Regions from separate parts of the Serratia proteamaculans genome, predicted to be linked through region 2. Evidence: predicted binding sites of a transcription regulator. Region 2 holds the regulator's gene; each other region holds the start of a gene.
The links. The regulator PhoB, encoded in region 2, activates phosphate uptake and scavenging genes when phosphate is short. The targets are predictions, from matches to a motif close to CTGTCATAAAACTGNCNNAT.
Positions count from the first base shown of each region.

Region 1: a site for PhoB is predicted at 2,714-2,733, ahead of QOT07_RS16390 (heavy metal response regulator transcription factor). Genes of this name have one in related genera too.
Region 3: a site for PhoB is predicted at 1,849-1,868, ahead of QOT07_RS07600 (heavy metal response regulator transcription factor). Genes of this name have one in related genera too.

Region 1 covers NZ_OX461105.1:3,506,085-3,511,358, reverse strand. Annotated here, with positions in the region: gene nac (nitrogen assimilation transcriptional regulator NAC) at 1-477, shown strand, start outside; gene QOT07_RS16395 (heavy metal sensor histidine kinase) at 479-1,933, opposite strand; gene QOT07_RS16390 (heavy metal response regulator transcription factor) at 1,933-2,640, opposite strand; gene QOT07_RS16385 (efflux RND transporter periplasmic adaptor subunit) at 2,929-4,134, shown strand; gene QOT07_RS16380 (efflux RND transporter permease subunit) at 4,127-5,274, shown strand, end outside.
Region 2 covers NZ_OX461105.1:1,074,907-1,080,180, forward strand. Annotated here, with positions in the region: gene sbcD (exonuclease subunit SbcD) at 1-829, opposite strand, end outside; gene phoB (phosphate response regulator transcription factor PhoB) at 1,031-1,720, shown strand; gene phoR (phosphate regulon sensor histidine kinase PhoR) at 1,745-3,061, shown strand; gene QOT07_RS05005 (PstS family phosphate ABC transporter substrate-binding protein) at 3,077-4,015, shown strand; gene QOT07_RS05010 (cobalamin-independent methionine synthase II family protein) at 4,227-5,274, shown strand, end outside.
Region 3 covers NZ_OX461105.1:1,605,084-1,610,357, forward strand. Annotated here, with positions in the region: gene QOT07_RS07585 (molybdopterin-dependent oxidoreductase) at 1-553, opposite strand, end outside; gene QOT07_RS07590 (cytochrome b/b6 domain-containing protein) at 546-1,151, opposite strand; gene QOT07_RS07595 (hypothetical protein) at 1,166-1,792, opposite strand; gene QOT07_RS07600 (heavy metal response regulator transcription factor) at 1,933-2,604, shown strand; gene QOT07_RS07605 (heavy metal sensor histidine kinase) at 2,601-4,025, shown strand; gene QOT07_RS07610 (winged helix-turn-helix domain-containing protein) at 4,572-5,274, shown strand, end outside.

The DNA.
Region 1 (5,274 bases), 2.4 Mb from region 2:
GCTAAAATGCCTGCTGGTTTGCAGGCCACGGCGTTAATGCGGGAAGATCTTTATCTGGTGGCGACGCGTGCGGTACCGAATCCCGGCAACAGCGTTGAACTACTGGACGTTGCGCGACTGAATCTGTTCCTGCCGCGTGAGGGGGACGTAGTACGTAGCCAGGTGGATGAAGCCATGGCGGTGCGTAAATTGGCCGCTAACGTGATTGGTGAAATTGAATCCCCCGGCACGTTGAGTGCGGCCATCGCCAGCGGCCTGGGCGCCACCATTTTGCCAGAGTCGGTGGCCCGCGCGATGATTGGCCCGGCCAAGGCATGGATGGCGCGTATCAATGCCCCGTCATTGAGCGTGCCACTTTCGCTGTGCATTTCCGGCCAGCAATCCCTGTCGGCCCCGGCGCTGGTGGTGAAAGAGATCCTGCTGTCGATCGCTGCCAGCCGCAGTCAGGAAAAACGCGTGCTGGCGCTGGTGCAATAAATCAGGACAGACTTTCCCGCTTAATCTTGCCGATGGCGGGGATGACCTGCACTGGCCCGGAAGTCGGGGGGCCAGGATTTTCTTCGGGAAGTGACAGTGCCAGTGAGAAACCGAAGGTATTGACGCCATCGACGCTGCGGACGAATGCTTCGCCATGGTGCATTAACGCGATAGCACGAACGATGGACAACCCCAGACCGTGGTGCATATCGCTGCGCACGCGCGAAGAATCAACGCGATAGAAGCGTTCAAATAACCGCGTCAGATGCTCCGGGGCGATGGCCTCTCCCTGATTGGCAACCGCCACCACGGCAAACCCGCGTTGTTCTTGTAGACGTACCGACACCGCGCTGCCTGTCGCCGCATGGCGCGCGCTGTTTTCCAACAGATTGGCCAGCGCACGATGAAACAGCCGGCGATCGACCTGCGCCCGTACCTCCCCGGAAATCTCAATAACCAAATCCTTTTCCATAAACGAGGGTTCGACATATTCGGCGGTTTTCAGTGACTCTTCGCGCAGTGACACCTCACTCAATTGGGTGGCGTATTGGCCCGCCTGCGCGTGAGATAAAAACAGCATGTCGTTGACGATAGAAGTCATGCGATCCAGTTCTTCCAGGTTCGATTGCAGCAGTTCCTCCAGTTCATGCACGCCACGTTCCCGCGCCAGTGCCAACTGAGTTTGGCCGATCAAATTGGTGAGCGGAGTGCGTAATTCATGCGCCACGTCGGCGTTAAAGCTCTCCAGTTGCCGCCACGCGATTTCTTGCCTTGCCAGGACGCCATTGAAGGATTCTGCCAGATTGCGCAGTTCGGCGGGCAACGCGGCGCTGTCCAGCCGTTGGCCGCTGGTGCCGGGCACCAGACTGTGTGCTTGTTCACTGAGATTAAGCACCGGGCGCATGCCGATGCGTGAGATGGCGTAACCCAGCATGGCCGCCAGCCCAATCCCCAGCAGTGAAATGACCACCAGCGCCCGGGTAAACTCGTTCAGGGTGCCCATGTAGGGGGTGGAATCAATGGCCACCACATAGCGCACTTCAGGGCGATCCCCTAACGACGGCAGGGTAGCGATCAACATATACAGCGGACAGCCACCCTGCGGATCCGGCGCGGTAGCGAAACCGTCCGGCAGTTTCGACCAGTGGGTGCCTGCCGGTGGGGGGCCGCCGATACGGTAGCGAGGATCGTTACTGATCACCCAGTATTTCACCTGGTTGCCTTCACTGTTGGACAGAGTATTGAGCTTTTGCTGCACCATCGGCCAATCGCGCGCGGTGCCTTTGGCTTCGATAAACGGCGAGATCAGCGAATGGCGAAAATGCAGTTCGTTGTGCATCTGGTTTTGCAGTGAGGCCAGCAGCGAGCTGCGCAGAAACAGTGCCAGCACCAACATGAGCAGCGCCATGGTCAGCGCAAACATTAAGGCCATACGGCTGGAAATAGAAACTTTCATTAAGGGGTGATCCGTGGGGCATCATGGCGCAGCGGGCGATTTTCCAACACATAGCCCATGCCGCGCACCGTGTGCAGCAGCTTTTGCGGATAAGGGGCGTCAATTTTGGCGCGCAGCCGCTTAATCGCCACTTCAACCACGTTGGCATCGCTGTCGAAATTCATGTCCCACACCTGTTCGGCGATCATCATTTTGGAGAGGATCTCCCCTTGATGGCGGGCCAGCAGGCTGAGCAGGGCGAATTCTTTGGCAGTCAGATCGATGCGGTCTCCGTCGCGAGTCACCCTACGCGCCAGCAAATCCACATGCAGATCGTCGATCTGTAATTGGGTCACATCAATGCCGTCGCTGGTACGGCGACGCAACAGCGCCTGAATGCGGGCGACCAGTTCGATCAGCGAGAAGGGCTTGGGCAGATAATCATCCGCTCCGTGGCGCAGGCCCTTGACGCGTTCGTCTACCGAACCGCGAGCAGACAGCATCAGCACCGGCGTTTGTTTGCTGGCTCGCAGGCCTTCCAGCACCGCGTAACCGTCCTTGCCCGGTAACATGACGTCCAGGATCACCGCGTCATAATCCTGCTGCACCGCCAGGTGCAAGCCTTCAATCCCGTCCCCAGCGACGTCCAGGGTATAGCCCAGTTCGCTTAGCGCGCGGTTAACGTAGGACGAAGTCTTTTCCTCGTCCTCAACCAACAGTAATCGCATGGCCACTCCCGTCATGGTTGCCTGGGGTTTAATTAATCATGAAACCTGCAGCCATACCACAAGGCATCACGTTCTGTGATGAGTTTATGACAGCCATAGGGTCGTCAAGCTGACGGCTGGCTGACATTTCTGTCAGTTAAGGACGCGGCTGGGGGAAAAACCGGTTAACTGACATGAATGTTATCTGGCGGTCACGTTGAGGTCAGTTCCCCGCTCGTACAGTAACCTTTGGCTGCCGGGTGGTGTGCCGCAAAACTCCAGATCCAATACGCAAAAGGAAACGCATTCATGAGCCTCAAAATCGCCTCTCTTGCTGTCGGCGTGGTGGTCATCGCGACCTCGCTTTCCCTGTGGCTGGTGGTGGCTGCCAGAGAGGCACCGCCTGCGGCCCCTCCGCCGCCGCCGCGAGTCGGGGTGGTGACGCTGAAAAGCGAACCGATCGCATTGACCAGCGAACTGCCGGGCCGTATCGCGGCTTTCCGCAATGCCGAGGTGCGGCCGCAGGTGGGGGGGATTGTGCAAAAACGCCTGTTTACCGAAGGGGAAGAGGTCAAGGCGCAGCAGCCGCTTTACCAGATTGACGCCGCACTGTTTCAGGCGGAATACAATCGCAGCAATGCTGCGCTGGCACGGGTACGGGCGCAGTTGCGTACCGCCGAATTATTGATCCAACGTTATCGCCCCCTCGCGAATAGCCGCGCCATCAGCCGTCAGGTATATGACGACGCGGTGGCCGCTCATCAACAGGCGGTGGCAGATGTACAGGCGGCTGAGGCACAGTTGGAAACGGCGCGCATCAATTTGGTTTATACCCGGGTATTGTCGCCCATCGACGGCATTATTGGGCGTTCGTTGGTCACCGAAGGGGCTCTGGTGACGGCGCAGCAGGCCGCGGCGGTAGCGGCAGTACAGCAGATCGACCCGATTTATGTGGATGTTACCCAGTCCAGCGCCCAGTTGCTGCGGCTGAGAAATGCGCTGGACAGTGGTGCAGTCGCCCAGGCCGAGGGCCCGCAGTCCGCTGCGGTCAGCCTGACGCTGGAAGATGGCTCGCGCTACGCCCACAGCGGCAAACTGCAATTCTCAGAGATTACGGTAGACCGCTCCACTGGCTCGGTAGTCCTGCGGGCGGTGTTTCCCAACCCGGAGCGCAAGCTGCTGCCGGGCATGTTTGTGCGGGCGCGGCTAATCGAGGGTATGGCGGCACAGGGAGGGGTGCTGGTGCCACAACGCGGTATTACCCGCAACCCGCGTGGTGAGGCAACCGCGCTGGTGGTGAATGCCGCAGACAAGGTTGAACTGCGTGAGCTGACCACCGAACGGGCGTTGGGGGACAGTTGGCTGGTTTCGGCCGGGCTGTCGCCGGGCGAGCGGGTGATTGTTGAGGGCGTGCAATTGGTTCGGCCCGGGGTGCAGGTGAATGCGGTGGAATGGGAACCGGCCACCATAACGGCGCAACGAGACAGCACGCGCAAGGAGCCGGCTCATGGCTAAATTCTTTATCGATCGGCCGGTGTTCGCCTGGGTATTGGCGATCATCATGATGCTGTGTGGCCTGTTGTCGATTGCCAATTTGCCGGTAGCCCAGTACCCGAGTATCGCGCCGCCCACCGTCAGCATTCAGGTCAGTTACCCCGGCGCGTCGGCAAAGACGGTGCAGGATACGGTGGTGCAGGTGATCGAACAGCAAATGAACGGCCTCGATAACCTGCAATATATTTCCTCTGAAAGTAATTCCGACGGCAGCATGAGCATAGCGCTGACCTTTGCCCAAGGCACCGACGCCGATACCGCTCAGGTTCAGGTGCAAAACAAGCTGGCGCTGGCGCAACCGCTGTTGCCGCTGGAGGTACAACAGCAGGGGATCCGCGTCACCAAGTCTACCGCCAACTTTATGATGGTGCTGGCGTTTGTCTCAACGGACGGCAGTATGACCCGTCAGGATCTGGCGGATTACGTCGCCTCCTATGTGCAGGACCCGATCAGCCGGACCAATGGCGTGGGGGATTTCCAACTGTTTGGCGCGCCTTATGCGATGCGCATTTGGCTGGATCCCGCAGCCCTGGTGAACTACAGCCTTACGGTCACCGACGTCAGCAACGCAATCCAGGAGCAGAATGTTGAGGTTTCATCCGGCCAATTGGGCGGACAACCGGCGCTGCCCGGACAGGAACTTAATGCCACCGTGATTGGCCCTTCACGTTTACAGACGCCGGAAGAGTTTGGCCAAATCCTGCTGAAAACCGACCCGGACGGTTCGCGGGTACGTTTGGCCGACGTGGCGCGCATCGAGCTGGGAGCGCAGAACTACTCTATTGACAGCTACTACAACGGCGACGCTGCGGTGGGGCTGGGGGTTCGGTTGGCAACCGGTGCCAATGCGCTGGAAACCGCCCAGGCGGTGCGCGCCACGCTGGCGGAGTTGAAACCCTTCTTCCCGCCGGGGATGGAGGCCGTCGATGCCTACGACACCATTCCGTTTATCAGTCTGTCGATCGAAAACGTGGTACGCACGCTGATAGAAGCAGTGGTGCTGGTGTTTGCGGTGATGTACCTGTTCCTGCAGAACTTCCGCGCCACGCTGATCCCGACGCTGGCGGTACCGGTGGTGCTGCTGGGTACCTTCGGCGTACT
Region 2 (5,274 bases):
GCGTGCTGACCTGTTGCAGGGCACCCGCGCTGAAATCCACCATAAACACGCTTTTGGCCTTGCCCAACTCGTCAAAACTGAGGGGGATCGGCGAGCCGCTGTAGCGAATATGTTCGGATTTGGCGACGTTTTGTGCACGGTGAATATGCCCCAGCGCGATGTAGTCGGCCGGTGGGAAGGCCTGCGCCGGAAAGGCGTCCAGCGTACCAATATAGATATCGCGCACCGAGTCGGAGGTGGTGACGCCTACGGTGGTCAGGTGGCCGGTGGCAACAATCGGCAGGGGCAAGCCCAGCGCGTCACGGCGTGCACAGGCCGCCTGATACAGCGTTTGATAATGGTCGGCGATGGCCTCTTGCAGCGCCTGCTGTTTTTGTACCCCGGATTCTCCGGCGCGGCTGGTGAGCAAATCGCGCGGGCGCAGGAACGGGATGGCGCACAGCACCGCGCCCGGCTGGCCGTCGCGCTGATTCAGCACCAGGATTTGCTGTTCGGTTTCGCTCTGTGCGTTGGCAATCACGGTGGTATTCAGGCAGGAAAGCAATTCACGCGATTCATTTAAGGTTGCCACAGAGTCGTGATTGCCGCCCAACACCACCAATTGGCAGCCGGTGCGCTGCAGCTCGACTACAAAACGGTTATACAGCTCGCGGGCATAACTTGGCGGCGAGCCGGTATCGAACAGATCCCCGGCGACGATCAGCGCATCCACCTGCTGTTGTTCGATCTGCTCGATCAACCAGCGCAGAAAAGCCTGATGTTCGGCGGCGCGGCTTTTGGTGAAAAAATACTGGCCAAGATGCCAGTCAGAGGTGTGGATCAGGCGCATGACACTCCCAGGGCGATAGAGTAATGGCAGGGATTATAAAGGGAATATGATGTTTCTGCGTGACTAGAAATAATCGCTATGCTTACTGCCTACAACAGGCAGGTTTTTTCATGGCTATTTATTTCATAAATCTGTCACAAAACTGACGCATAATGGCGACCGCAATCAACTGTGATCGCTAACACATTGGCAGGATTGACGATGGCAAGACGCATACTGGTGGTGGAAGACGAAGCGCCGATCCGTGAGATGGTGTGCTTTGTGTTGGAACAGAATGGTTACCAACCGTTGGAAGCTGAGGATTATGACAGCGCAGTGACGCGCCTGTCTGAGCCGTTCCCTGATTTAGTGTTGCTCGACTGGATGTTACCCGGAGGCTCCGGCATTCAGTTTATCAAACATATGAAGCGTGAAGCGCTGACCCGAGATATTCCGGTGATGATGCTGACTGCCCGCGGTGAAGAAGAAGACCGGGTACGTGGTCTGGAAGTCGGGGCGGATGATTACATCACCAAACCCTTCTCGCCAAAGGAACTGGTGGCACGCATCAAGGCGGTCATGCGCCGTATTTCACCGATGGCGGTGGAAGAAGTGATTGAAATGCAAGGGCTGAGCCTGGATCCTTCTTCACACCGGGTGATGGCCAACGAACAGGCGCTGGATATGGGGCCGACCGAGTTCAAATTACTGCACTTCTTTATGACCCATCCTGAGCGTGTTTATAGCCGCGAGCAGTTGCTTAATCACGTCTGGGGCACTAACGTTTATGTGGAAGACCGCACCGTTGACGTGCATATCCGTCGACTCCGTAAGGCGTTAGAGACCAGTGGTCATGACAAAATGGTTCAAACCGTTCGGGGCACCGGCTACCGATTCTCAACGCGCTACTGATCGCGCCGCGCTGGAGAATATGCCGTGCTAGAACGTCTATCCTGGAAGAGGCTGGCCCTGGAGCTGGCCCTTTTCTGCCTGCCTGCCTTACTGCTGGGGCTGATTTTCGGCTATCTGCCCTGGCTGCTGCTGGCCTCCGTGCTGGCGGCGCTGGTATGGAATTTCTACAACCAACTCAAACTTTCCCACTGGCTATGGGTCGATCGCAGCATGACGCCCCCCCCTGGCCGCTGGAGCTGGGAACCGCTGTTTTACGGCCTGTACCAGATGCAGCAGCGCAACCGTCGCCGGCGTCGTGAGCTGGCGCTGTTGATCAAACGTTTCCGCAGCGGGGCGGAATCGCTGCCCGATGCGGTGGTGATGACCACCGTCGAAGGCAATATCTTCTGGTGTAACGGTTTGGCGCAGCATCTGTTGGGTTTCCGCTGGCCGGAAGACAATGGTCAGCACATCCTTAACCTGCTGCGTTACCCGGAGTTCAGCCACTATCTGCAACAGCAGGAGTTCTCCCGGCCGTTAACCTTGCAGTTGAACAATGAACATTACGTCGAATTTCGTGTGATGCCTTATTCCGAAGGGCAGTTGCTGATGGTGGCGCGTGATGTCACCCAGATGCGCCAACTGGAAGGTGCGCGACGCAACTTCTTCGCTAACGTCAGCCACGAGCTTCGCACTCCGTTGACGGTGTTGCAGGGCTATCTGGAGATGATGAGCGACGAAGAGCTGGATGGCTCGCTGCGCGGCAAGGCGCTGGGCACCATGCAGGAGCAGACCCGACGAATGGACGGGCTGGTCAAGCAGTTGCTGACGCTGTCGCGGATTGAGGCAGCGCCTAATGTCGAAATGAACGAACGGGTCGATATCCCGCTGATGCTACGGGTGCTGCAACGCGAAGCTCAGTCGCTGAGCGGGGGCAACCATGAGATTACTTTCCGGGTGAACGAGCAGCTCAAGGTCTTCGGTAACGACGACCAACTGCGCAGTGCGGTATCAAACCTGGTGTATAACGCCGTCAATCATACGCCGAACGGCACCAATATTGAGGTGAGCTGGCAGCAGACGCCAAATGGAGCGCAGTTCCAGGTCAGTGATAATGGGCCGGGCATCGCTGCCGAGCATATTCCGCGCCTGACCGAACGCTTCTATCGCGTCGACAAGGCCCGTTCACGCCAGACCGGCGGCAGTGGGTTGGGGCTGGCGATCGTCAAGCATGCTCTCAGCCACCACGACGCGCGGCTGGAGATCCTCAGTGAGCAGGGCATCGGCACCCGATTCATCTTTACCTTGCCTAACCGGTTGATTGTTCCCGCAGCTTTGTCAGAGAATGCGGTGAAAAATTAACGCGGAGAGGCTGGTATGAACCGAATGACCCGAGGGCTGTTGCTTTGCCTGGCGCTGCTGGCGAGCCGTGGCGCGTTAGCGCAGCCGGATGGCATGCTGTCCGGCAACCTGTCGAGCGTCGGTTCCGATACGCTGGCCAATCTGATGGCGCTGTGGGCGCAGGACTTCAGTCAGCATTACCCCAACGTTAATTTGCAGATCCAGGCCGCAGGTTCCTCGACCGCGCCTACCGCATTGGCGGCAGGTGCCGCGCAGCTTGGCCCCATGAGCCGCCCGATGAAAGCGGCGGAGGTGTCGGCTTTCGAACACCGTTATGGCTATGCACCGCTGGCAGTACCGGTTGCGGTGGATGCGCTGGTGGTGCTGGTGCATCAGGACAACCCGCTGCGTGGTCTTAACCTGCAACAGCTTGACCGGATTTTCTCCGCGACTCTACGCTGTGGCGAAAACCGACCGTTGACGCGCTGGGGAGAACTGGGGCTGAGCGGCGATTGGCAGCAGCGCACTCTACAGCGCTTTGGTCGCAATTCGGCATCCGGTACCTACGGCTATTTCAAACTGCGTGCGCTGTGTGGTGGTGACTTTATGCCACGGGTCAATGAATTGCCCGGCTCGGCCTCGGTGGTACAGGCGGTGGCCGGTTCGTTGAACAGTATCGGCTACGCCAGCATCGGTTTTCGTGCCAGCGGCGTGCGGCTGTTGCCCCTGGCGGAGTCCGGCGAAAACTATGTCATCCCCAATGACACCAACGTGCGCAACGGCAGCTACCCGCTGTCACGCTATCTGTACATTTACATCAACAAAGCCCCCAACCAGCCGTTGGAGCCGCTGACCGCCGCATTTCTCGATCGCGTGCTGTCCGATACCGGACAAAACCTGGTGAACCACGACGGCTATCTGCCGCTGCCGTCGGCCACCCTGAAGAAAACCCGCCTGGCATTAGGCCTGAAATAAACTTCTCCCGGGGTGCGGCCACGCGCCCAACATGAATTTCTCTCACTACCGATGAAATTTCTTCTATTGCTGCCCGGCAGTCGATATGACAGCATGCTGTTTATTGGATTTCTAGACGTCTGGATGTCTATCGTAACCCAGCGTAATAGTTCACACCGTAAATTACTGAGGCAAAGGCCCGATCTTTTGCCTGCCACCGGGAGTCATAAATATGTGCGATTGCAATCACGCTTTTCACGCTGACGTTGTCGGCAGCCTGTTGCGCCCTGAGGCGCTGAAAACTGCTCGCCAACAGTTCCAGCGGGATGAAATTAATGCTGACCAACTGCGTGCGGTTGAAGACGAGCAGATCCGTCTGGCGGTGGCCAAACAGAAAGATCTTGGCCTGGCGGTGGTGACCGACGGCGAATTTCGTCGGGCGTGGTGGCATTTTGATTTTCTGGAAGGGCTGGACGGCGTGGAGGGTTATGACGCGGAGCAGGGGATCCAGTTCAACGGCGTGCAAACCCGGGCGCGCAGTATCAAGGTGGTCGGCAAGCTGGGTTTTAACCCGCAGCACCCGATGCTGGCAGATTTTCGCTTCCTGAAGGCGACCGCCGGTGATGCGGTGCCGAAAATGACCATTCCCAGCCCGAGCGTGCTGCACTTTCGCGGCGGGCGCAAGGCCATAGACAGCCAGGTTTACCCGGATCAGAACGCCTATTTTGACGATCTGGCGCAGACCTACCGCGACGCGATCAAGGCGTTTTATGACGCCGGCTGCCGCTACCTGCAACTGGATGACACCGTTTGGGCCTATCTGTGCTCGGACGATCAACGGCGGCAGATCCGCGAGCGCGGAGAAGATCCTGATCGTCTGGCGCGTATTTACGCGGATGTGTTGAATGCAGCGATCGCCGACAAGCCGGACGATCTGATCATTGGTTTACACGTTTGCCGCGGCAATTTCCGCTCCACCTGGATCTCCGAAGGCGGCTATGAGCCGGTGGCGGAGATCTTGTTTGGTCAGGTGAATATCGATGCCTTCTTCCTGGAGTACGACAATGAGCGCTCCGGCGGGTTCGAGCCGTTACGTTTTATCAAACCGGGTAAACAGCAGGTGGTGCTGGGGTTGATCACCACCAAAAACGGCGAGCTGGAAAATCCTGAACAGGTGAAACAGCGTCTTGAGGAGGCTGCGCAATTTGTCGATCGCCGCCAACTTTGCCTCAGCACCCAGTGCGGTTTTGCCTCGACCGAAGAGGGCAACAGCCTGAGTG
Region 3 (5,274 bases), 530 kb from region 2:
TGCTGGAGTAATAGCGGTCCGCACATTTGAAACCGACATAGCGGGCGTTCAGATCTGCCCCGACATGCTGCAGGAAGTTGCGCAGCGGCACGCCGCCCCACTGGCCGATGGCGCTCCAGCCTTCGATACAGATCAAGCGGGTTATCTGGCTTTCCTGCGGCAGGCGTTGCAGCTGTTCCAGCGTCCAGGGTGCCTTTTTTTCAACTTTGCCAGAGACTTCCAACCGATAGCTGGCGAGATCCACTTCCGGCACGTTGTACTCGGGATAAAACGCATTGAACGGGAACGGATGGGTGATCTGCTCCGGGCGATAGGTCTGTGCCAGCTTTTGACCGTTGAACAGCCAGGCTTGCACCCGATCGTTCCAGCGCGACATGGCCCACAGTACTTTATCCACCTGATCCCCGTCCTGCAGGTTACAGCCGCTCAGCATGGCGATACCGCCCAGCGTCAGGCCGGATCGCAGCATCAGGCGGCGTTGTAAATTGACCAGCTGTTTCTTTTGCGCCGGTTCCAGCGTCGGTGCCGCAGGGCGCTGTTTTTTGTCATTCATGTTTGCCTCCCGCAATCATTGCCCATAGCGTGCGCGGCACGATAATCACCATCAGCAGGTGGATCACCACAAACAAGCCAATGCCGGACATAGCGAAAAAGTGAACGTAACGCGCGGTGTCAAAGCCGCCGAACAGGCTCACCAGCCCTTGCAGTTGCACCGGCTTCCAGATCGCCAGCCCAGAGAGCACCAACAGCAGGCCCAGAGCCAGTACGCCGAGATACATCAGTTTTTGAATGGCGTTATAGCGGCCGTGCTGATGTTTTAGCCGCAGCGTGAGCGCCTGCCAGATATCTCGCCCTAAGCTGCCTGCAGTAAGCGGCAGCAGGTCGCGTCGGAAATGGCCGCTGAACAGGCTCCACAGCAGATAGCACAGTGCATTGCCTGCCAGCAGCCACATTACTGCCAGATGCCAACCAATCGCGCCGCCCAACCAACCGCCGAGCGTAACCTGCGGCGGAAAGCGAAAGCCGAACAGCGGTGAGGCGTTATAGATTTCCCAGCCGCTCATAAACATACAAACCATGGCGAACAGGTTAATCCAATGGGTGATACGGACCGGCCAGCGATGCACCGGCCGTGGCGCGTTGGTTTTCATCACGAACTCCCGAATTACATTGGTGGAACGGTGCCGTTTTTACCGGCAGAAATGCGGGTGGCTACGCGTTCGCCCTTGTCGTCAGTCGCGGAGAACAACACGATGTGCACGCCAGGTTTCAGCAGGCTGCGATCGCCGGGATCGAGCGTGACGATCGGCACATCTTCCGGCACGTTGACGGTTTTCTGCTGGTTACCGTAGGTCACGGTCAGAGTACGGCCGTTGGATTTAACCAGTTTGCCGACGGTGCCGTTGGTCATGGTATCCACCTTGCCGTCGGCAGATTCCCAGGCCGAATGGCCTTCACCGGTGCCGCGCAGGCTGGCGGCAAACACGTGGACTTCCAGCGCCTTCAGGCTGCCGTCCGCTTGCGGTACCGCGGCGGTGCCGATAAAGCTGTCCGGTTTGATGTCATCCAGCGTGCCTTTTGAAACGCTCAGCACCTTGGTCTGGTCGTTGAGTTTTACGCTGATCTTTTCCCCTTTGCGGTCAGTGACCTGCAGGCTGCTGTCGGTCACCTGATCGATAGTGCCGCGCAGGGGAGCAATCACTTTTCCTGGCGTTTGAGCCGCAGCGGCGGCTCCGCTGCACAGCATCAGGGTGGACAGCAGTAAACCGGCAAAACGATGACGGGTAATCATAATGTTCTCCTTTGTTTAGGTTGCCGGTTAAGCATGGTTGAACAATAGGGACAGCACCATGTCCGTTTAATGACATTAATGTCATCAAGCATGTCCGCCGAAACTGCTAGTATTTCCGCAGGTGTAATGAGGTGGCGACAATGCGGATATTGGTAGTTGAAGACGACATCAGCACGGGTGATTACCTGAAGAAAGGGCTGGGGGAAGCCGGGTACAGCGTCGATTTGGCGCGTAACGGCACCGACGGCCTGTTCCTGGCGCTGGAGCAGGGCTACGATGCCATCGTGCTCGACGTGATGCTGCCGGGGTTGGATGGTTGGCAGATCATTGAGGTACTGCGCAAGAAAAGCGACGTGCCTATTTTGTTTCTGACCGCCCGCGACGGGGTACAGGATCGTATTCATGGGCTGGAGCTCGGGGCCGATGATTATCTGATTAAACCGTTTTCCTTCACCGAACTGGTGTTGCGACTGCGCACGCTGCTGCGGCGTGGCACGGTGCGTGAGGCCGACCACTATGCGATTGCCGATCTGCAACTTGACGTCCTGCGCCGCAAAGCGGTACGGCAGGAACAGGTGATCTCGCTGACCAACAAAGAATTCATGTTGTTACATCTGTTGGTGCGCCGGGAAGGGGAGGTATTGTCTCGCACCATGATCGCCTCGCAGGTCTGGGACATGAACTTTGACAGCGATACCAACGTGGTGGATGTGGCGATCAAGCGGCTACGCGCCAAGATTGACCGACCCTTTGACGTCAAGCTGATCCACAGCGTGCGCGGTATCGGCTACGTTTGCGAGCCGCGTTCATGAAGGCCCTGGCTCAACGCTGGCGTGCGCTGTCGTTGACACTGCGCAGTGCCATGCTGTTTGCGCTGGTGGCGGCACTGGTGGTCAGCGGTGCGGGAGGATACCTGTACGGAGCCATGCGTCAGGAGATGACCATCCGCAGCGATTTGCAGGTCACCGGCCGCGTGGAGTATTTCCGCCATTTATTGAGCCAGCGTTTTCCGCTCGACCGGCTGACGGCGAACACCGGCCTGTTCGAAAATATGCTGGGCAATGAACAGGATGTCCTTATTTTTCAGCAACTGGGTCAAAAGCCGTTAATCAACGTTAACCCGTCCCGATTGACCCTGCCGCCAATGACCCCGACGCCGGTGGGCACACCGCAGCGGTTGACTGCGGTACAGGGTGGGCTGACAGAGCAAGGCGTGCCCTTGCGTGCCGTCTCGGCGTTGGTCAGGCTACAGGACGGCAACCTGCTGCAGATCTCGGCGGCCCATGTGATGGTCAATGAACAGAAGATGTTGGCGCGTTATCTTTGGCGAATTGTGGCCGCGGTGGTGGTGGCGTTTGTCCTGATCGCCTTGCTGGGGTATTGGGTGATGCGTCGTGGGCTGCAGCCATTATGGCGTATGGCGGCGCAGGCGGCGGTGATCACGCCGAATACGCTGTCGACTCGCCTGAGTGAGCAGGGCGCGCCGAAGGAGCTACAGCAACTGACTCGTTCATTTAATGCCATGCTCGATCGTCTGAACGATGGCTACCAGCGTCTGACACAGTTTTCCGCCGATTTGGCGCATGAGATCCGCACTCCGGTGGGCGCGCTAATGGGGCAATGCCAGGTGGCTCTCTATCAGTCGCGCAGCGTGGAGGAGTATGAAACCCTGCTGTCGAACAATATGGAGGAGCTGGAGCGCATTTCACGCATGGTGGAAAACATTCTGTTCCTGGCGCGTGCGGGAGAAGGGCAAGCCGTGCTGAACGCCAGCCGGCTTGATGTGGCGCAAGAGCTGCAGCGAGTGGCGGACTATTTCGAAGGTCTGGCAGAAGAGCGCGGTATGACACTGGTTTGCCAGGGGGAAGGGCAACTGTTGGCGGATGCGATGCTGTTCCAGCGTGCATTGAGCAATTTGGTTGCTAATGCGGTGCGTTATGCCGATGAAAATAGCCAGATACAGTTGCAGGTGCTTAGCCAGCCGACGGGGGAGACGGTGATACAGGTGGTTAATCAGGGACCGCCGATTGCCTCGGCGCATCTGGACAAGTTGTTCGACCGTTTTTACCGGGTCGACGCTGCCCGCAGTGCCGGCAGCCATGCCAGCGGTCTGGGGTTGGCGATCGTCCGTGCGATTATGACGCTGCATGGTGGTGTGAGTCGTGCTCACTGTTCCGCAGGGAATCATGCTGTCCGGATCACCTTCAGCCTGACCTTTCCCGCTGCGGATTAATTTAATTACGCTGTTTAAGGCTATTTTTTACGTCAATAATATAGTGACATAGGGTATTATTGACGTAAATGTTATTCGTAACATTTTACTTTCATTTCCTTCCTTATTGCCTCTATAACCCCCGTATCAAGTGATTAACTCTGCTGATGATTACGTCAATTTTGCGCTTTACCCTTTGATTTCTGGTTAAAAACAACACTGTTAAAATTTATGCAATATTATTTATTCATTAAAAATGCTTGCAATAAATGAACGGAAAGGATTTTTAGCTTAAAGGCGGTAATTTACAAAACAAAAAACTAACTTTAAGAACCTTTACATATAAATATATCAATGGTTGTGATGTTTGTATAATCTTTGGTTATGGTTTATGAGAAAAATCTTATATCTAAAATAGTAAGGAAAGAGACATCCATTCTGTGGCGTTAATTGATTTTCATTTCGATTGCTAGCTGAGATTGACCAATTAACCTGATTAAATATTGCTTAATATCCCATTAACATTTAACGCCGGCGATAAATAATCACTAGAGTGACCTTTAAAAAATGAAATATAGATTAAACGACCACATTATTTTTGATGTGGATACGGGTACCCTGAGCCAGACGGAGTTCTCTGATGACCCCATCTCTATTTCCAATCCTTCAAAACGATTACTGCTGCTATTGATTACCCATCATGGTGAGGCCGTTTGCAGGGAAGTGATATTCAAGAAGGTTTGGGATGATTATGGCATGGTTTCAGGCAACAATAATCTTAACCAGTGTGTGAGCAAACTGCGTCGGGTAATTAAAAATCTGGGCATTGAGGAAGAGGTAATCGCTACCGTTCCCAAAGTCGGTTTTATGCTGCGCTATGAAATAGAGGTGGAATCCTGTGACGGTTCGCAGGACAGCTTCACGGACGAAGACATACCCGTGGTTCCGCGAGCCTCAGATCAACCTGAAATAGCCTCATCGCCCGCAGAGCCGCCAGTCACCGGGATGGTCTACGCCGGCTATTCCCGGCGTTGGTGGGCGATAGCCAGCGTAGTCGCGCTGGGGGTGATTATGTTGGTGGTGGCCATTAGCAGCTATCTCACCGGATCGGTTTCCCGGCAGGAAATTTATCTGGGTAAGGCCAACAGCTGCAAGGTTTTCATGTCGATGCCCGGCGCTGCGGCCGCCGCCAGTGCCGGTCTGAGCCGTGACATTCTGGCCTATGCCGCTCCGCAGACAGCAGAGTGCAGCGGTGATGAGTTTTTGTTGG